Regions from separate parts of the Pseudomonas sp. HP_08 genome, predicted to be linked through region 3. Evidence: predicted binding sites of a transcription regulator. Region 3 holds the regulator's gene; each other region holds the start of a gene.
What was found. The regulator sigma-54, encoded in region 3, starts transcription at its own class of promoters, with help from an activator protein. The targets are predictions, from matches to a motif close to ANTGGCATNNANNTTGCTNT.
Positions count from the first base shown of each region.

Region 1: ACYAS9_RS05705 (flagellar hook-length control protein FliK) is a predicted target of sigma-54. The motif match lies at 3,132-3,151, and genes of this name have one in related genera.
Region 2: ACYAS9_RS21015 (pilin) is a predicted target of sigma-54. The motif match lies at 2,186-2,205, and genes of this name have one in related genera.

Region 1 covers NZ_JBTOQC010000004.1:140,245-145,630, reverse strand. The annotation lists gene fliM (flagellar motor switch protein FliM) at 38-1,006, opposite strand; gene fliL (flagellar basal body-associated protein FliL) at 1,017-1,517, opposite strand; gene ACYAS9_RS05705 (flagellar hook-length control protein FliK) at 1,749-3,095, opposite strand; gene ACYAS9_RS05700 (Hpt domain-containing protein) at 3,205-3,534, opposite strand; gene ACYAS9_RS05695 (ATP-binding SpoIIE family protein phosphatase) at 3,601-5,322, opposite strand; gene ACYAS9_RS05690 (STAS domain-containing protein) at 5,326-5,386, opposite strand, start outside.
Region 2 covers NZ_JBTOQC010000024.1:1,843-7,228, reverse strand. The annotation lists gene gabP (GABA permease) at 1-888, opposite strand, end outside; gene ACYAS9_RS21020 (cupin domain-containing protein) at 1,162-1,509, opposite strand; gene ACYAS9_RS21015 (pilin) at 1,721-2,140, opposite strand; gene pilB (type IV-A pilus assembly ATPase PilB) at 2,365-4,062, shown strand; gene ACYAS9_RS21005 (type II secretion system F family protein) at 4,065-5,282, shown strand; gene ACYAS9_RS21000 (prepilin peptidase) at 5,284-5,386, shown strand, end outside.
Region 3 covers NZ_JBTOQC010000001.1:331,484-336,869, forward strand. The annotation lists gene kdsC (3-deoxy-manno-octulosonate-8-phosphatase KdsC) at 1-138, shown strand, start outside; gene lptC (LPS export ABC transporter periplasmic protein LptC) at 148-720, shown strand; gene lptA (lipopolysaccharide transport periplasmic protein LptA) at 707-1,252, shown strand; gene lptB (LPS export ABC transporter ATP-binding protein) at 1,253-1,978, shown strand; gene ACYAS9_RS01605 (RNA polymerase factor sigma-54) at 2,135-3,637, shown strand; gene hpf (ribosome hibernation-promoting factor, HPF/YfiA family) at 3,758-4,066, shown strand; gene ptsN (PTS IIA-like nitrogen regulatory protein PtsN) at 4,078-4,542, shown strand; gene rapZ (RNase adapter RapZ) at 4,545-5,386, shown strand, end outside.

The DNA.
Region 1 (5,386 bases), on a different contig from region 3:
TTCAATTACGCAATTTGGTCAAGCGCGACCGTGCCGATCAGCGCCGTTCTATGGGTTCGATAATCTGCAAGGCCAGGTTGCCCTTGTGCGAGCCAAGCTTGACCTTGAACGAAGGCACGCCATTGGCGCGCATCACCAGGTTTTCGTCCAGATCCACCGGAATCACATCGCCAGGCTGCATGTGCAGAATGTCGCGCAGCAGCAATTGACGATTGGCAACCGTGGTGGTGACCGGCACCGAGACGTCGAGCACGTCTTCCTTGAGCGCCTTGACCCAGCGCTCGTCCTGATCGTCGAGATCGGACTGGAAACCGGCGTCGAGCATTTCGCGGATCGGCTCGATCATCGAGTACGGCATGGTCACGTGCAGGTCGCCGCCGCCGCCATCGAGTTCGATGTGGAAGGTGGAAATCACCACGGCTTCGCTGGGGCCGACGATGTTGGCCATGGCCGGGTTCACTTCCGAGTTGATGTACTCGAAATTGACTTCCATGATCGCCTGCCAGGCTTCCTTCAAGTCGACGAAAGCCTGGTCCAGCACCATGCGCACGACGCGCAATTCGGTCGGGGTAAATTCACGCCCTTCAATCTTGGCGTGACGTCCGTCGCCGCCAAAAAAGTTGTCCACCAGCTTGAACACCAGCTTGGCGTCAAGAATGAACAACGCGGTGCCGCGCAGCGGCTTGATCTTGGCCAGGTTGAGGCTGGTCGGGACGTACAGCGAATGCACGTACTCGCCGAACTTCATTACCTGCACGCCGCCCACCGCCACATCCGCCGAGCGGCGCAGCAGGTTGAACATGCTGATGCGGGTGTAGCGGGCGAACCGCTCGTTGATCATTTCCAGCGTCGGCATGCGTCCGCGGACGATCCGGTCCTGGCTTGTCAGGTCGTAGGTCTTGACGGTGCCGGGTTCGGCAACGTTGTCGGTCTCGACCATGCCATCGTCCACGCCATGCAGCAGCGCATCGATCTCATCCTGGGACAGCAGGTCTTGCACGGCCATGTCGTGGATCCTACTGCAATACGAAGTTAGTGAAGAGCAACTGCTCGATGACCGTCTTGCCGAGTTCTTTCTGGGCCACTTCCTGAATGCTGGCCGTCGCCTTCTGGCGCAGCATTTCCATGCCCACCGGCGTGGTCAGCGAATCGAAGGGGATGCCGGCAAACAGCAGCACCAGATTATTGCGAATGGTCGGCATGTGGACTTTCAAGGCCTCCATGTCGGCGGCACTGCGTGCCAGCATGGTAATGCTCACCTGCATGTAGCGCTGGCGGCCGTTGACATTGAAGTTGACCACGAACGCAGGCGTCATGGCCTCGAACACGGCGGGCTGTTTGGTATTGGCCTGCGCGGCAGCGGCGGCCGGGTCCGGCTTGGGCTCGGACTTGTGCATCAAGAACCAGGTGGCGCCCACCGACAAACCGATGGCCAGGATCAAGCCCACGACACCGAGGATGATGAGCTTGAGTTTCTTTTTCGAGCCGGGCTCTTTGACTGCTTCGGTCTGCGCCATGCCAATAATCCGTCACTATTCAGGGGGTTCACTGTTACGTGACAGAGGCCGAGCAAAGGTTATGCCAGATTGGAACACATTGGCGGGTGCAGGAGCGCGCCCTGCCCGCGACCGGCTGCGTTAGCAGTCGTAAATTTTGGCGTTTCCGAAATTTTGCGAGCGCTAGCGCACTCGGTCGCGGGCGAGCGCGCTCCTACGGGGGTGCAGATCAGGGGTTCGATACACACGGGGTCAGGCGTAGTAATCGATCTCGCTGCTGCCGATGACCCGCTGAACCGGCTGGCTGGTGGCGACGGCAGGTTCGGTGCTGTTGCTTTCAAGTCCGTCACTGATGCCTGAATCGCTGCGTGAGCTGCCACGCTGGGCACGGCTGGCCTGTTCCTGGGCTTGTTGCTGAGCCTGTTGTTGCGACTGGTCGGAGACATTGACGTCAACCTGGCCCAGGCCCTGCTGCTGGAACGACTCGCGCAGGCGAATCATCTGGCTTTCAAGTGCATCACGCACACCGAGGTGCGCGCTGACGAATGTCACCTGGGTCTGCTGGTCCGGCGCCATATTGACGCGAATGTCCAGGCGGCCCAGTTCGGCCGGTTCCAGTTTGATTTCTGCCGATTTTAGGTTCTGGCTCGAGAGGTACATCACGCGCTCGACGATGCCTTCGCTCCAGCCGCTCTGATGCATGGCCAGTGGCTGGTTGATCACCGGCGTAGTCACGGCTGCAGTGCGGGCGGGTTGCGCGGCCTGGCTCAACGCTGCCAGGCGCTCGGCAAAATTATCCACCCGCGTATCGCCGGCGGCGGCTTTGACATCTTTCAATCCGTCGTCCAGCAGGCCGGCCAGCGATTTCTCGCTCCCTTCAGAGCCGCCCTCGCCCAGGTCCTGATCGCCTTGCAGGCTCGCCAGGTTATTGACGATGTTCTGCGCATCCGCCACTTCACCATCGACCAGCGCGCCGTTCTGAGCGGTGGACGCCTGAGTCGCCGGCGCCGCAGGCGTGCGGCTGCGGCCGGTGGCGCTTTCCAGCGCAAACTGCAAGGCATGCAAACCTTCGAGCGCGTCGGCTTCAGGGTCGAATGCTTCGTCGACGGCCGCATCGGTAGCGGCACTTGCCGGCGGCACGGTCAAAGGCACCAATGGCACCTGCCCCGCCTGCGCATTGGCGACCAGCGCCTGGCCGGCCTGATCGACGGTGCTGCCGGCGCTGTTCTGTGCGGCGCTGTCGTCGCCCTTGTCAGCCGAATGATCCTGATCGTTTGCCTGCACCACCTTGTCGGCAGGCAAGTCATTGCCGCTTTCGGCAACCGAGGACTTGTCATCGGCAACCTCTGGCGCCTGGTCAGGCTTGTCCTTGCCGGCCACCGATTTGCTTTTGTCCGCTACGCTTTTGTCGCGAGCCGCGTTGGGCTGCACATCGCGCTCGGCCTTGGGCGCTTCGCGGGATTCGCGATTGAACACCTTGGAGAAGCCGGAAGCGCCGTCCTTGCCGATCTCAGCAGACTTGGACAAATGGCTGGCGGCACTGGACTTGGCCGTGGTCGCCGCATTGGTCTGGAGTAATACATTGGGGGCAAGGGACATTCGAATCTCCGCATCAGACAGCACAATGACATTGCACCAGCAAGATGCGGGCCATCTCACACATCGACGTAAACGGTGCGCACGGTGCCCGGGCTGCAACAGCGGTCGATCAGGTTTGTCCGATGAAGGTCTGGCGCTCGGCGTCGAATAACCGGCGGATGGTCAGGTACTCGATGTCGATCGAGCGAACCAGGTCTTCCAGGCCTTCGACCGCCTGGCGGCGGGTCTGGTCTTCAAGCTGACGGCACAGGTCCGACAACCGCACCGCGCCCATATTGCTGCTGCTGCCCTTGAAGCTGTGGGCTGCCAGCCCAAGCTCGACCAGGTCCAGCGAGGTGCCACCCACGCGAGTCGCGTGTACGCTCTGGCGCAACAGGGCCATACGCAGGTCCGAGTCCTTGAGAAAGACATCGATCAGCGTCAGGTATTCGTCTTCCATGACCTCTTGCAAGGTCGTCAACACACTGTAATCCACATGAACGGCCGCCACTTGCTCACTCCTTGATCAAGAAACCGGGGGCAAGTATGCCACTACCCCCCATGAAAACTCCACGCAAACCGCCCGACCATTGTCCGACCAGTTCGCTTCACTGCACAGCGAACGGACCAGCCTGAGACCACGACCACATAACCCGTCGACCGAAGGGGCGCGGGTCAACACATCCTGTACGTCAAAACCTTTGCCGCTGTCCTGCATATTGATGATCAACACGCCGCCTTCGGCACTGGCGCGAACTTGCAGTTGCAGATTGATAAAGCCGCTCTGCAACTGCTCAAGGCGCTGGGTACGCTCTTGATAATAGCGGGCAAATCCGGACGCATCCTGTTTCAGGCGTGAATCGAGGCCCAGCACCCCATGTTCCAGCGCATTGCTGTATAGCTCGGCCAGAACGCTATAAAGCGCCCCGCTCTGATCGCGCAGCCCGTGCACCTCCAGCAACAGCTGGAGAATGTAGGGCAAGGGGTTGAAGGTCTTCAGCGTCGAGGCACGAAACTCGAAGTTTGCCGACCAGTCCAGCGGGCTTGCCGGGCCGCCCTCCGAACGGGTCGCTGGCGGCACACTGTCGCCGTCCTGCAGCGAGGCACTGATTTCCAGCATGCTGACATCGTCACGCGCTCGGCCACCGAATTCATTCAGCGCCTCAAGGATTTCTTCGATCAACCGCGCAGGCTCACGGTTGGCCGCCAGCACTTCGCACAGCCGCCGCGTCCCAAACAGACGCTCCTGAGCGTCGCGGGTGTCCATCACGCCGTCGGAAAGCAGAAAGATCCGGTCGCCCGGCGCCAGCGGCAACACTTCAGTGCTCTCGTCAAAGGCGCTGGCCGGCAATATGCCCAACGGCAGGTGCCGTGACGGTAACGGCTCGAAGCCGCCACCGGCGTGCAACAGATAACCGTCAGGCAGGCCACCATTCCACATCTCGACTTGCTGCTGCTTGAAGTCGATGCACAGCAAGGTCGCGCAGCAGAACATGCCCACCGGCAGGATGCGCTTGAGCTTGGCATTCATCTCGCGCAGCATTTCCGGCAAGCCATAGCCCTTGGCAGTCATGCCATAGAACACCTCGGCCAGCGGCATCGCCCCCACCGCGGCCGGCAAGCCATGGCCGGTGAAGTCACCGAGAAACACATACATGTGCCCGGCAGGCGCCCAGGCCGCCAGCATCAAGTCACCGTTGAACAGCGCATACGGCGATTGCAGGTAGCGGATATTCGGCGCATCCAGGCAACCGGAGTGTGCCACCTGGTCAAACACTGCCTTGGCCACCCGCTGCTCGTTGAGCATGTGCTCGCGATGACTGGCCAACTGGTCGCGCTGGCGCAGCACGGTTTCCTGCAACTGGCGCAGGCGGTTCATGGCGTTGATCTTGGCCGCCAGTACCAGCGGGTTGAATGGCTTGGCGATGAAGTCGTCACCACCGGCATCCAGACAACGCGCCAGCGCTTCGCCTTCAGTCAGGGAGGTCAGGAAAATGATCGGTACCAGCGACTCGCCGGCCAGCAGCTTGATTTGCCGCGCCGCCTCGAAGCCGTCCATCACCGGCATCAGCGCATCCATCAATACCAGGTGCGGCTGTTGAATGCGGTACAGCTCAAGCGCCTCGGCGCCATTGGCGGCAATCAGCGCCTGATGCCCCTGCCGCGCGATCAGGCTCGACAACAGCAAGCGGTCGCTGGGGCTGTCGTCCGCGATCAGAATGCGCAGGCTGTGCGGGTCTGCCTGCAAGACTCAGCTGACCTGAAACAGTTTGGAGAAGTTGGAAATGGTCAGGATCTTGATCACATCCGGC
Region 2 (5,386 bases), on a different contig from region 3:
GACCAGTACCACGACATCGACCAGAAACTTGGCGAAGGGAATGTTCATGATCTCCAGCGCCCGCTGATAAGAACCCACCACCGCCAGTTGCGGGTCGTTCCACGGCACCACCGAGATAATCACGAACACCGAAAGGATATAAAACACACCAATGCGCCAGATCACCGAGCGCGTCGCCCGGGCAATGTTCTTCGCCGGGTGACTGGATTCCGCCGCCGCGATAGTCACCGCCTCAGTGCCGATAAAACTGAACATCACCGTGATGAACGCACCGATCACCGCCGAATAACCATTCGGCGCAAAACCGCCGTGGTTCTCCATCAACTTGCTCAAGCCACTGACTTCACGCCCCGGCAACCAACCCAGCAACACGGCAAAACCCAGGCTGATAAAACCGATAATCGCCGCGACCTTGAACAACGCAAACCAGAACTCGAACTCACCGTACTTGGCGACACTGAACAAGTTGGTGGCCGCCAGCAAAATGATCGACAGCAACGCAAACAACCAGGCATCGACCTGTGGAAACCATTGATTAAGCACATGCCCCGCCGCCAGCGCCTCGATGGGAATCACCAACACCCAGAACCACCAGTACAACCAACCAATGGTAAACCCCGCCCACGGCCCAATGGCTTGATCGGCATACGTGGAGAACGACCCGGTGTCCGGATTGGCGACCGCCATCTCCCCAAGCATGCGCATCACCAGCACCACCAACAGGCCGGAACAGGCGTAGGAAAGAATCGTGGCCGGCCCTGCCGCGGCGATGGCATGCCCGGAGCCGACAAACAGACCGGCGCCGATAATGCCGGCAATCGAGAGCATCGTGACGTGACGCGGTTTGAAGCCTTGCGCCAATTGACCACTGGAATCGGGGCTGATCATCGTGCTTGTTCTTCTCTTTTTCTGACGGCAAGTGCTAATTGCACACTCTGGAGGCGGCGCACCTTACACGCTGTTGCACACTCACACCACGCCAGCGCACGCCGATGAAAAACGCATCGCCACCTTACCGTTGGGGTGCCTACGGTTAATTGCCCGAGGACGTCGCGTACCGAACTCAATCGCGACATGAGATTGCGCACCACAAAAAAATGGCCGGGGCTTACGCCGCGACCACAAAGGTGAGGTGGAACGAAGAGAAGAAGCTAAAAGCTGTCAGGCAAACACGAAATACTTACGCACGGTCTCGACCACTTCCCAGGTGCCTTTCATGCCCACTTCGACGATGAACTTATCACCGGCCTTCAAGTGAATCGGCTCCTGACCATCAGGGGTGATGATGCAATAGCCTTCCTGGAAATCGCAGTATTCCCACTTCACATACTCGACGCGCCATTTACCCGGCGTACAGATCCAGGTACCCATGATCTTTGAGCCGTCATCGGAGGTGTAGGCGTTGAGGTTAACGGTGTGCGGCTCGCCTTCGATGCGCTCCCATTTGCAGGCATCGACAACGGGGAGTGGGGTGGTGTCGCGCAGGACGGTGATTGGGGGGTTGCTCATGGAGAAGGGCCTGGGTGATGGAGAATTGTCACCGCAGGGTATGGGGTTGGGGTGTAAGGGTAATGTCTGGGGTCGACATTCAATATTCCGTTAACGCCAAAGCATGCGCATCGGAAAATGCAAAGAGCCCGTAAGATTACGGGCTCCTTGTAAAATCTTGAGGAATTAGGTTTCTCAATGAAAGACAGCTAACCCTAAAAGCGCAAACAGATTACTTACACAGAATGGGTTGGCTGTCTTGAGCTGTCAGGCAACCGCTGCCAGTTTTGGCCCAAGTCAATGCACCACCACCAGCGTTATCCGGGACGAGTACCAGAGTGGATTTTTCATTAATGGCAGCCGTAGGGGTGACCGTAATTGTCCCGTCTTTAACCCCAACACTCTTTACATAGGTTGTGGCTTGAGTATCAGGAATACCGTTGGTGGCTAAATCACAACCCGTTTTCGATCCTTTATCAGCAATGCAGGCAGCCACGGCAGCCTGGTAAGTATTACCTACCGATACAACCTCTGAAAAGCGAGCTTTGGTTGTGTAATCTTTGTATTGAGGAATCGCAACAGCGGCCAAGATACCAACGATGGCTACGACGATCATCAGTTCGATCAGAGTAAAACCTTTCTGTGCATTCATAACTACTTCTCCCAGGCGTCAATTTTAAGGGCCTTACCGAAAGCTAGAGCACAGAGCATGCCAAGACACACGCCGTGAAAAACCTCGAGACGGGATGTGGACGACTCTCAAAAAGCTTTCAAGGCTGAGTATAAACTGACAAATTTTGTCACATACTACATCCTCATTTGGCAGCACAGCCCGACTGCGCTATAACCGACCTAATGTCTGTGTCTGGTGGTTTTATGTCTGATGTCGTCCTTAGCGGTCTGGCCAAGCAATTGGTCGTAGCCGAGTTGTTAACCGAAAAAGCGGCCCAACAGGCCTACCAACAGGCACGCCGCGACAAGGTCTCGCTCGTCACCTATCTGGTCCAAAATCGCCTGGTACATAGCCTGACGCTGGCTGAAGTAGCTTCCGATCAATTCGGTGTACCTTTTTTTGACCTTGCCAGCCTCGACAAGGAAATTCAGCCGAAGGGGCTGGTCAGCGAAAAGCTGGTACGCCAGCACCACGCTCTGCCTCTTTGGCGGCGTGGCAACAAACTTTTCATCGGTGTCTCAGACCCTACCAATCACCAAGCTGTCACTGATATCCAGTTCAGTACAGGGCTCAACACCGAAGCTATTCTGGTCGAAGACGACAAGCTAGCCAGCGCCATCGACAAGTTCTTCGATACCGGTACAGGTATGGGAGACATGTCTGATGTGGACCTGGGCCTGGATATTGAGCCGGTCGATACATCCAAGGAAACCTCCCTTAACGCCAAGGATGACGCCGACGATGCGCCGGTAGTGCGGTTCGTCAACAAGATGCTACTGGATGCCATTCGCATGGGGTCTTCGGACTTGCACTTTGAACCCTATGAAAAAGTCTTTCGGGTCCGCTTTCGCACTGACGGCATTCTGCATGAAGCCGCCAGGCCACCGATCCACTTGGCTGGACGTATTGCAGCACGCCTGAAGGTCATGGCCAGCCTCGATATTTCGGAGCGACGCAAACCTCAAGACGGCCGCGTCAAACTGAGGATTTCAAATAACAAGGCCATCGACTTTCGAATGAACACCTTGCCCACACTGTGGGGCGAGAAGATTGTGATGCGGATTCTTGACCCTACCAGTGCCCAGATGGGTATTGATGCGTTGGGTTATGAGCCGGAACAGAAAGTTTTATATCTGGAAGCGCTGAAACAACCCCAAGGCATGATTCTGGTCACAGGCCCTACCGGTTCCGGTAAAACCGTATCGCTGTACACCGGTCTGAATATCCTCAATACCGTGAATATCAATATTTCAACGGCTGAGGATCCGGTGGAAATAAACCTGGAAGGCATCAATCAGGTCAACGTAAACCCACGCCAAGGCATGGACTTCACCCAAGCACTTCGCGCCTTCCTGCGTCAGGATCCCGACGTAATCATGGTGGGTGAGATCCGTGACCTGGAAACTGCCGAGATTGCCATCAAGGCCTCACAGACCGGCCACCTGGTATTGTCCACACTGCACACCAATAGCGCGGCAGAAACCCTGACCCGCCTGCACCATATGGGGGTAGCGGCGTTTAACATCGCCACTGCCATTAACCTGATCATTGCTCAGCGTTTGGCGCGAAAATTATGCCCTCACTGCAAGAAGGAAGTTGAAATCCCGCACGAAACTCTACTCAAGGAAGGTTTTCCCGAGGCTCGCCTAGGCACGTTCAAACTGTATACGCCAACAGGCTGTGATAACTGCAATGGGGGTTACAAGGGCCGCGTTGGTATCTACGAAGTGGTGAAGAAAACGCCACAACTCGAACGAATCATCATGGAAGAAGGAAATTCCCTGGATATTTCCGAACAGATGCGTAAAGACGGCTTCAATGACCTGCGTGCGTCGGGCCTGATAAAAGCCATGCAAGGCATTACCAGCCTGGAAGAAGTCAACCGGGTTACCAAGGATTAAGCATGGCCAACAAAGTAGCTAAAGTCAGTCTGTTCACATGGGAAGGGATTGATCGTAAGGGCGCCAAGGTCAGCGGCGAGTTGAGCGGCCATAATCTTGCTTTGATCAAAGCACAGCTCCGAAAGCAAGGCATAAATCCGACCAAGGTACGCAAAAAAGCGGTTTCGATTTTCGGCAAGGGCAAGAAGATCAAACCGCTGGATATCGCCTTTTTCTCGCGCCAGATGGCGACCATGATGAAAGCTGGCGTGCCGCTGCTGCAATCCTTCGATATCATCAGCGAAGGTACAGATAAACCGGCCATGCGCGTTTTGGTCAACGACTTGAAACAGCAAGTTGCCTCGGGCAACAGCTTCGCTACAGCACTGAGAGGTAAACCTGATTATTTCGATGACTTGTTTTGCAACCTGGTAGATGCCGGTGAGCAAGCCGGTGCTTTGGAAAGCCTGCTGGACCGCGTGGCCACCTACAAAGAGAAAACCGAAGCACTTAAGGCCAAGATCAAAAAGGCGATGACCTATCCCATTGCTGTACTGATTGTAGCGACTATTGTTTCGCTGATCCTGTTGATCAAGGTAGTGCCGCAATTTCAGTCCGTATTCGCCAGCTTCGGCGCTGACCTACCGGCGTTCACCTTAATGGTCATAGGCCTATCCGAGATTGTTCAGGAATGGTGGCTTGTCATAATAGGCATCTTTGTTGCGGGAACGTTTTTTTTTAAACGAGCCTACAAGCAATCACAAAAGTTTCGCGACAGCGTCGACCGCTTTCTATTAAAACTGCCTCTCATTGGCCCATTGATCTTCAAATCCTCAGTCGCCCGCTATGCACGCACTCTAGCTACTACTTTTGCAGCAGGCGTGCCGCTAGTGGAAGCCTTGGATTCAGTCGCGGGTGCCACCGGCAACGTCGTGTTCAAAAATGCGGTCAACAAGGTCAAACAGGACGTTGCCACCGGCATGCAACTCAATTTCTCCATGCGCTCTACCGGCGTTTTTCCAACACTGGCCATACAAATGACTGCTATCGGCGAGGAGTCCGGCGCACTGGACTCCATGCTTGACAAGGTTGCCACCTTTTATGAAGACGAGGTCGACAATATGGTCAGCAATCTGACAACCCTGATGGAGCCGATGATTATGGCTGTATTGGGCGTGATTGTAGGTGGCCTCGTGATCGCCATGTATCTGCCTATCTTCAAGCTCGGCGGTGCCGTCTGACATGCCATTGCTCGACTTTTTGGCCGCCTCACCAACAGCCCTGATCACCACCACCCTGATCCTGGGCCTCCTAATCGGCAGCTTCCTCAACGTAGTCATCCACC
Region 3 (5,386 bases):
AATGCGGCCAGCTTTGTTCGCCAGCACGCCCATGGCGTGACCAGCGCCCGGGGCGGCGAAGGCGCAGCGCGCGAGTTCTGCGAGCTGATCCTGAACGCCCAGGGCAACCTTGAAGCGGCCAACGCCGCCTACTTGTAGAAATCGCTCATGCTCAGCAAAAAGATTCGGACTTTCCTGATACTTGGTGTGCTGGCTTTCCTGCTGGCGGCCGTTGGCTACTGGAACGTCAGCCCCGAGAGCTTCATGGAGCAACCCGCCGTGACGCCCGACGAGACGGCCATCGACTACTACGCCATCAATGCCCGCAGCGTTCAGTACCTGCCCGACGGCAAGGTGCAGTACGAAATGACCGCCGACAAGGTCGAACACGTCAAGGCCACCGACGTCAGCCTGCTGACCAGACCGGACCTGCAGATGTACCGCGGCACGGCATTTCCGTGGCACGTGCAGAGCAGCCGCGGCGAGGTGTCGCCCGGCGGCGAACAGGTCGAATTGATCGACAATGTTCGCGTGGCGCGCACCGATGAAAAGAACCGTTCGACTATTATTACCAGCAGTCGAATGACTGTATTCCCACAGAAGCAATATGCGCAGACCGAGCAAGCCGTTAGAATCGACGCCGGCGGCGGTGTCACTACGGCCAAAGGGATGAAAGCGTATTTGAACGACGGCAGGATGGACCTGCTGTCCAACGTAAGAGGACAGTATGAGTCTCGTTAAAACTCTTCCTTTCTTGCTCGGCCTGGGCGCAGTACTGGGAAGCGCGAGCGCCTGGGCTCTGCCGACAGACCGTGACCAGCCGATTCATATCCAGTCAGACGACGCGCAGCTCGATGACAAGAAAGGCATTGCCACCTACAAGGGCAATGTCATCATCACCCAGGGCTCGATGAAGATCACCGGCAACACCGTGACCATCACGCGTAACGCCCAGGGCGAAGTCGATGTCTTCACCTCGGTCGGCAACCTGGCCTATTACGAGCAGAAGCCTTCGACCACCAAGCCTATCGTTCAGGCCTACGCGGTCACGATCCAGTACTACGCGGCACAAGATCGCATCGTCCTGATCGACAAGGCCAAGGTGATCAACGATGGCAACACCTCCGAAGGCGAGAAGATCGTCTACGACACCGTGCGCCAGATCGTCAGCGCGGGTCGCGCCACCGGCAGCCAGGTGACCACACCGCGGCCACGGATCGACATGGTCATCCAGCCGAAAAAGAAAACCGAACAGCCGCAGAAGGCCGAGTAAATGGCAACGCTTAAAGCCCAGCACCTGGCCAAGAGTTACAAGAACCGCCAGGTGGTTCGCGATGTCAGCCTGTCCATCGACAGTGGCCAGATCGTCGGTTTGCTGGGCCCCAACGGTGCCGGCAAAACCACGTGCTTCTACATGATCGTCGGCCTGGTACAGGCCGATCAAGGCCGTGTACTGATCGACGACCTGGATGTCAGCCACCAGCCCATGCACGGCCGCGCGCGCGCCGGCATCGGCTATCTGCCCCAGGAAGCCTCGATCTTTCGCAAGCTGACCGTGGCCGACAACATCATGGCCATCCTCGAAACCCGCAAGGAGCTCGACGGCGCCGCGCGCCGCAAAGAGCTGGAAAACCTCTTGCAGGAATTCCATATCACCCATATCCGCGACAGCCTGGGCATGAGCCTGTCCGGCGGTGAACGGCGCCGCGTGGAAATTGCCCGCGCCCTGGCCACTGCGCCGAAGTTCATCTTGCTGGACGAACCCTTTGCCGGGGTCGACCCGATTTCGGTCGGCGACATCAAGCAGATCATTCATCACCTGAAGTCCAAGGGCATTGGCGTGCTTATCACTGACCACAACGTCCGTGAAACCCTGGATATCTGCGAAACCGCCTACATCGTCAACGACGGGCAACTGATCGCTGAAGGCGATTCAGAGACCATTCTGGCTAACCAGCTGGTGAAAGAGGTCTACCTCGGCCACGAGTTCCGCCTCTAGCCATCACAATGACCGTTGACAGCGGATTATTTGTCGTGGCGCTCTAGGCAAGCGCTTCAATTTCAGGCATATAACTTGCTTATAAAAGGCGGCGCTCAGGCGCCCTGTAGTGGACGGCGCACGTGCGCCGGCGAATGAAGGTGTTGAGCCTCTGCCATGAAACCATCGCTAGTCTTGAGAATGGGCCAGCAGCTGACGATGACACCGCAGCTGCAACAGGCTATCCGCTTACTCCAGTTGTCGACCCTGGACCTGCAACAGGAGATCCAGGAGGCTCTGGAATCCAACCCTATGCTTGAACGCCAGGAAGAAGGCGACGACTTCGATAATTCCGACCCTATGGCGGACAATGTCGAGAACAAGCCCAACAGCGAACGCGAAACCCAGGAACCGACCTATCAGGAATCATCCGCGCCCACCGTGGACAACCTTGAAGACGGCGAATGGAACGAGCGCATCCCCAACGAGCTGCCCGTCGATACCGCCTGGGAAGACATTTACCAGACCAGCGCCAGCAGCCTGCCAAGCAGTGACGACGACGAGTGGGACTTCACCACGCGCACCTCTGCCGGCGAAAGCCTGCAAAGCCACCTGCTGTGGCAGCTCAATGTGGCACCGATGTCCGACACCGATCGCCTCATCGCCGTCACCCTGATCGACTGCATCAATAGCCAGGGTTATCTGGAAGAGTCGCTGGAAGAGCTGCTTGAAGCCTTCGATCCCGAACTGGACATCGAACTCGACGAGATCGAGGCCGTACTGCATCGCATCCAGCAATTCGAGCCTGCCGGCATCGCTGCCCGCTCCCTTAGCGAATGCCTGCTGCTGCAACTGCGGCAGATGCACGCCAGCACACCATGGCTGAGCGAAGCCCAGCGCCTGGTCACCGACTATATCGACCTGCTGGGCGGGCGCGACTACGCACAGCTGATGCGGCGCATGAAGCTCAAGGAAGATGATCTGCGCCAGATCATCGAACTGGTCCAGAGCCTCAACCCGCGCCCTGGCTCACAGATCGAGTCCAGCGAGCCGGAATATGTCGTGCCCGACGTCATCGTGCGCAAGGACAGCGAGCGCTGGCTGGTCGAGCTGAACCAGGAAGCGGTGCCGCGCCTGCGGGTCAACCCGCAATACGCAGGCTTTGTGCGCCGCGCCGACACCAGTGCCGACAACACCTTCATGCGCAATCAGCTGCAAGAGGCGCGCTGGTTCATCAAGAGCCTGCAAAGCCGCAATGAAACCCTGATGAAGGTTGCCACCCAGATCGTCGAGCATCAGCGCGGTTTTCTCGAATATGGCGACGAGGCCATGAAACCTCTGGTATTGCATGACATCGCCGAAGCGGTGGGCATGCACGAATCGACCATTTCGCGGGTCACCACCCAGAAGTTCATGCACACCCCGCGCGGCATATACGAACTGAAATACTTCTTTTCCAGCCACGTCAGCACCTCCGAAGGCGGTGAATGCTCATCCACGGCCATCCGCGCAATCATCAAGAAACTGGTCGCCGCGGAAAATCAGAAAAAGCCATTGAGCGACAGCAAGATCGCTGGTTTACTGGAGGCACAAGGCATTCAAGTCGCCCGTCGCACAGTCGCCAAGTACCGCGAATCCCTGGGGATAGCGCCATCCAGCGAGCGCAAGCGGCTGATGTAGCGGACGAGGCACTTGCAGGGCAGCGCACCAGAGCTCACGCCGCCCGCCTGTGTCAGGCCACAGCGTTCCAGCGGCAGGTCACCGACCTGCCTCTTATGCACTGGCAAAGGAGAGAGCTGTATGCAAGTTAATATCAGTGGACATCACCTGGAAGTGACCAAGCCCCTTCGTGAGTATGTGGAGCTCAAACTCAAGAAGCTTGAAGGGCATTTCGACAAGATTACCAACGTCCAGGTCACGATGACGGTCGAGAAACTGAAGCAGAAAATCGAAGCCACCCTGCATATTCATGGTGGGGAGGTCGTTGCCAACGCCGAACATGACGATATGTACGCGGCCATCGACCTGCTCACCGACAAGCTCGACAGACAATTGCTCAAGCACAAGGAAAAGCAGCAAAGCATCCTCAAGGGTGCGACCGCTCGCTAACAAACCAATCCATGACTCAACTTGAAAACATACTGACCCCCGGCCGTTCCCTCGTGAACGTGCCGGGAGGCAGCAAAAAACGCGTGCTGGAGCAGATCGCCGATCTGATCGGCCGCGAAGTGCCCGAGCTGGACGCGCAAGACGTGTTCGAAAAGCTCGTGAACCGTGAAAAACTCGGCTCGACCGGCTTCGGTAACGGTATCGCTATTCCCCACTGTCGTCTCGAGGCCTGCCAGTCGCCTATCAGCGCAGTATTGAGCCTTGAGAAACCGGTCGATTTCGATGCCATCGATGGCGCGCCAGTCGACCTGCTGTTCGTTCTGCTGGTACCGCAAGCGGCCACCGACGAGCATCTGAAGCTGCTCAGCCAGATTGCCGGCATGCTTGACCGTAGCGATGTGCGCGAACGCCTGCGCAGCGCGCAAAGCAGTGAAGACCTTTACCAGTCCGTACTGGAAGAACTCAAAGGCCGTTGAGCATGCGCATGATCATCGTCAGTGGCCGCTCAGGCTCAGGCAAGAGCACTGCGCTGGACGTTCTGGAAGACAACGGCTTCTATTGCGTCGACAACCTGCCAGCCGGCCTGCTGCCGGAACTGGCCGAGCGCGCCCTGCTCAATAGCGAGCAGGCAGAACCGCTGCTGGCCGTGTCGATCGATGCACGCAACATGCCCAGCCACCTGACCCGATTCCCGCAAATGCTCGACGAAGTCCGCGCGCGGCACATCCAGTGCGATGTGTTGTACCTGGACGCCGACGACGCCACCTTGCTCAAGCGCTTCTCCGAAACCCGGCGGCGTCACCCACTCAGCAATGCGCAGCGCTCGCTGGCCGAAGCCATTCGTGACGAGAGCCTGCTGCTGGGGCCGATCATCGATCTGGCCGACCTCAAGATCAACACGACCCACCTGAACCTGTACCAGCTGCGTGACACCATCAAGTTGCGCCTGCTGAACCGACCGGAGCCCGGCACCGCCTTTCTCATCGAGTCGTTCGGCTTCAAGCGCGGCATGCCGGTGGATGCCGACCTGGTCTTCGATGTCCGTTGCCTGCCCAATCCTTACTGGAAGCCCGAGCTGCGCGACCACTCGGGCCTTGATCCGGTGGTGATGGAATACCTGGCAGCCCAGCCTGACGTCGAAGAAATGTTTCAGGACATCTTCACATACCTCAACAAATGGCTGCCACGCTTTGCCGCCAGCAACCGCTCCTACGTGACCATCGCCATCGGCTGCACCGGCGGACATCACCGTTCGGTCTATCTGACCGAGCGCCTGGGCAAGGTCCTGCAACAATCACTCAAGAACGTTCAGGTTCGCCA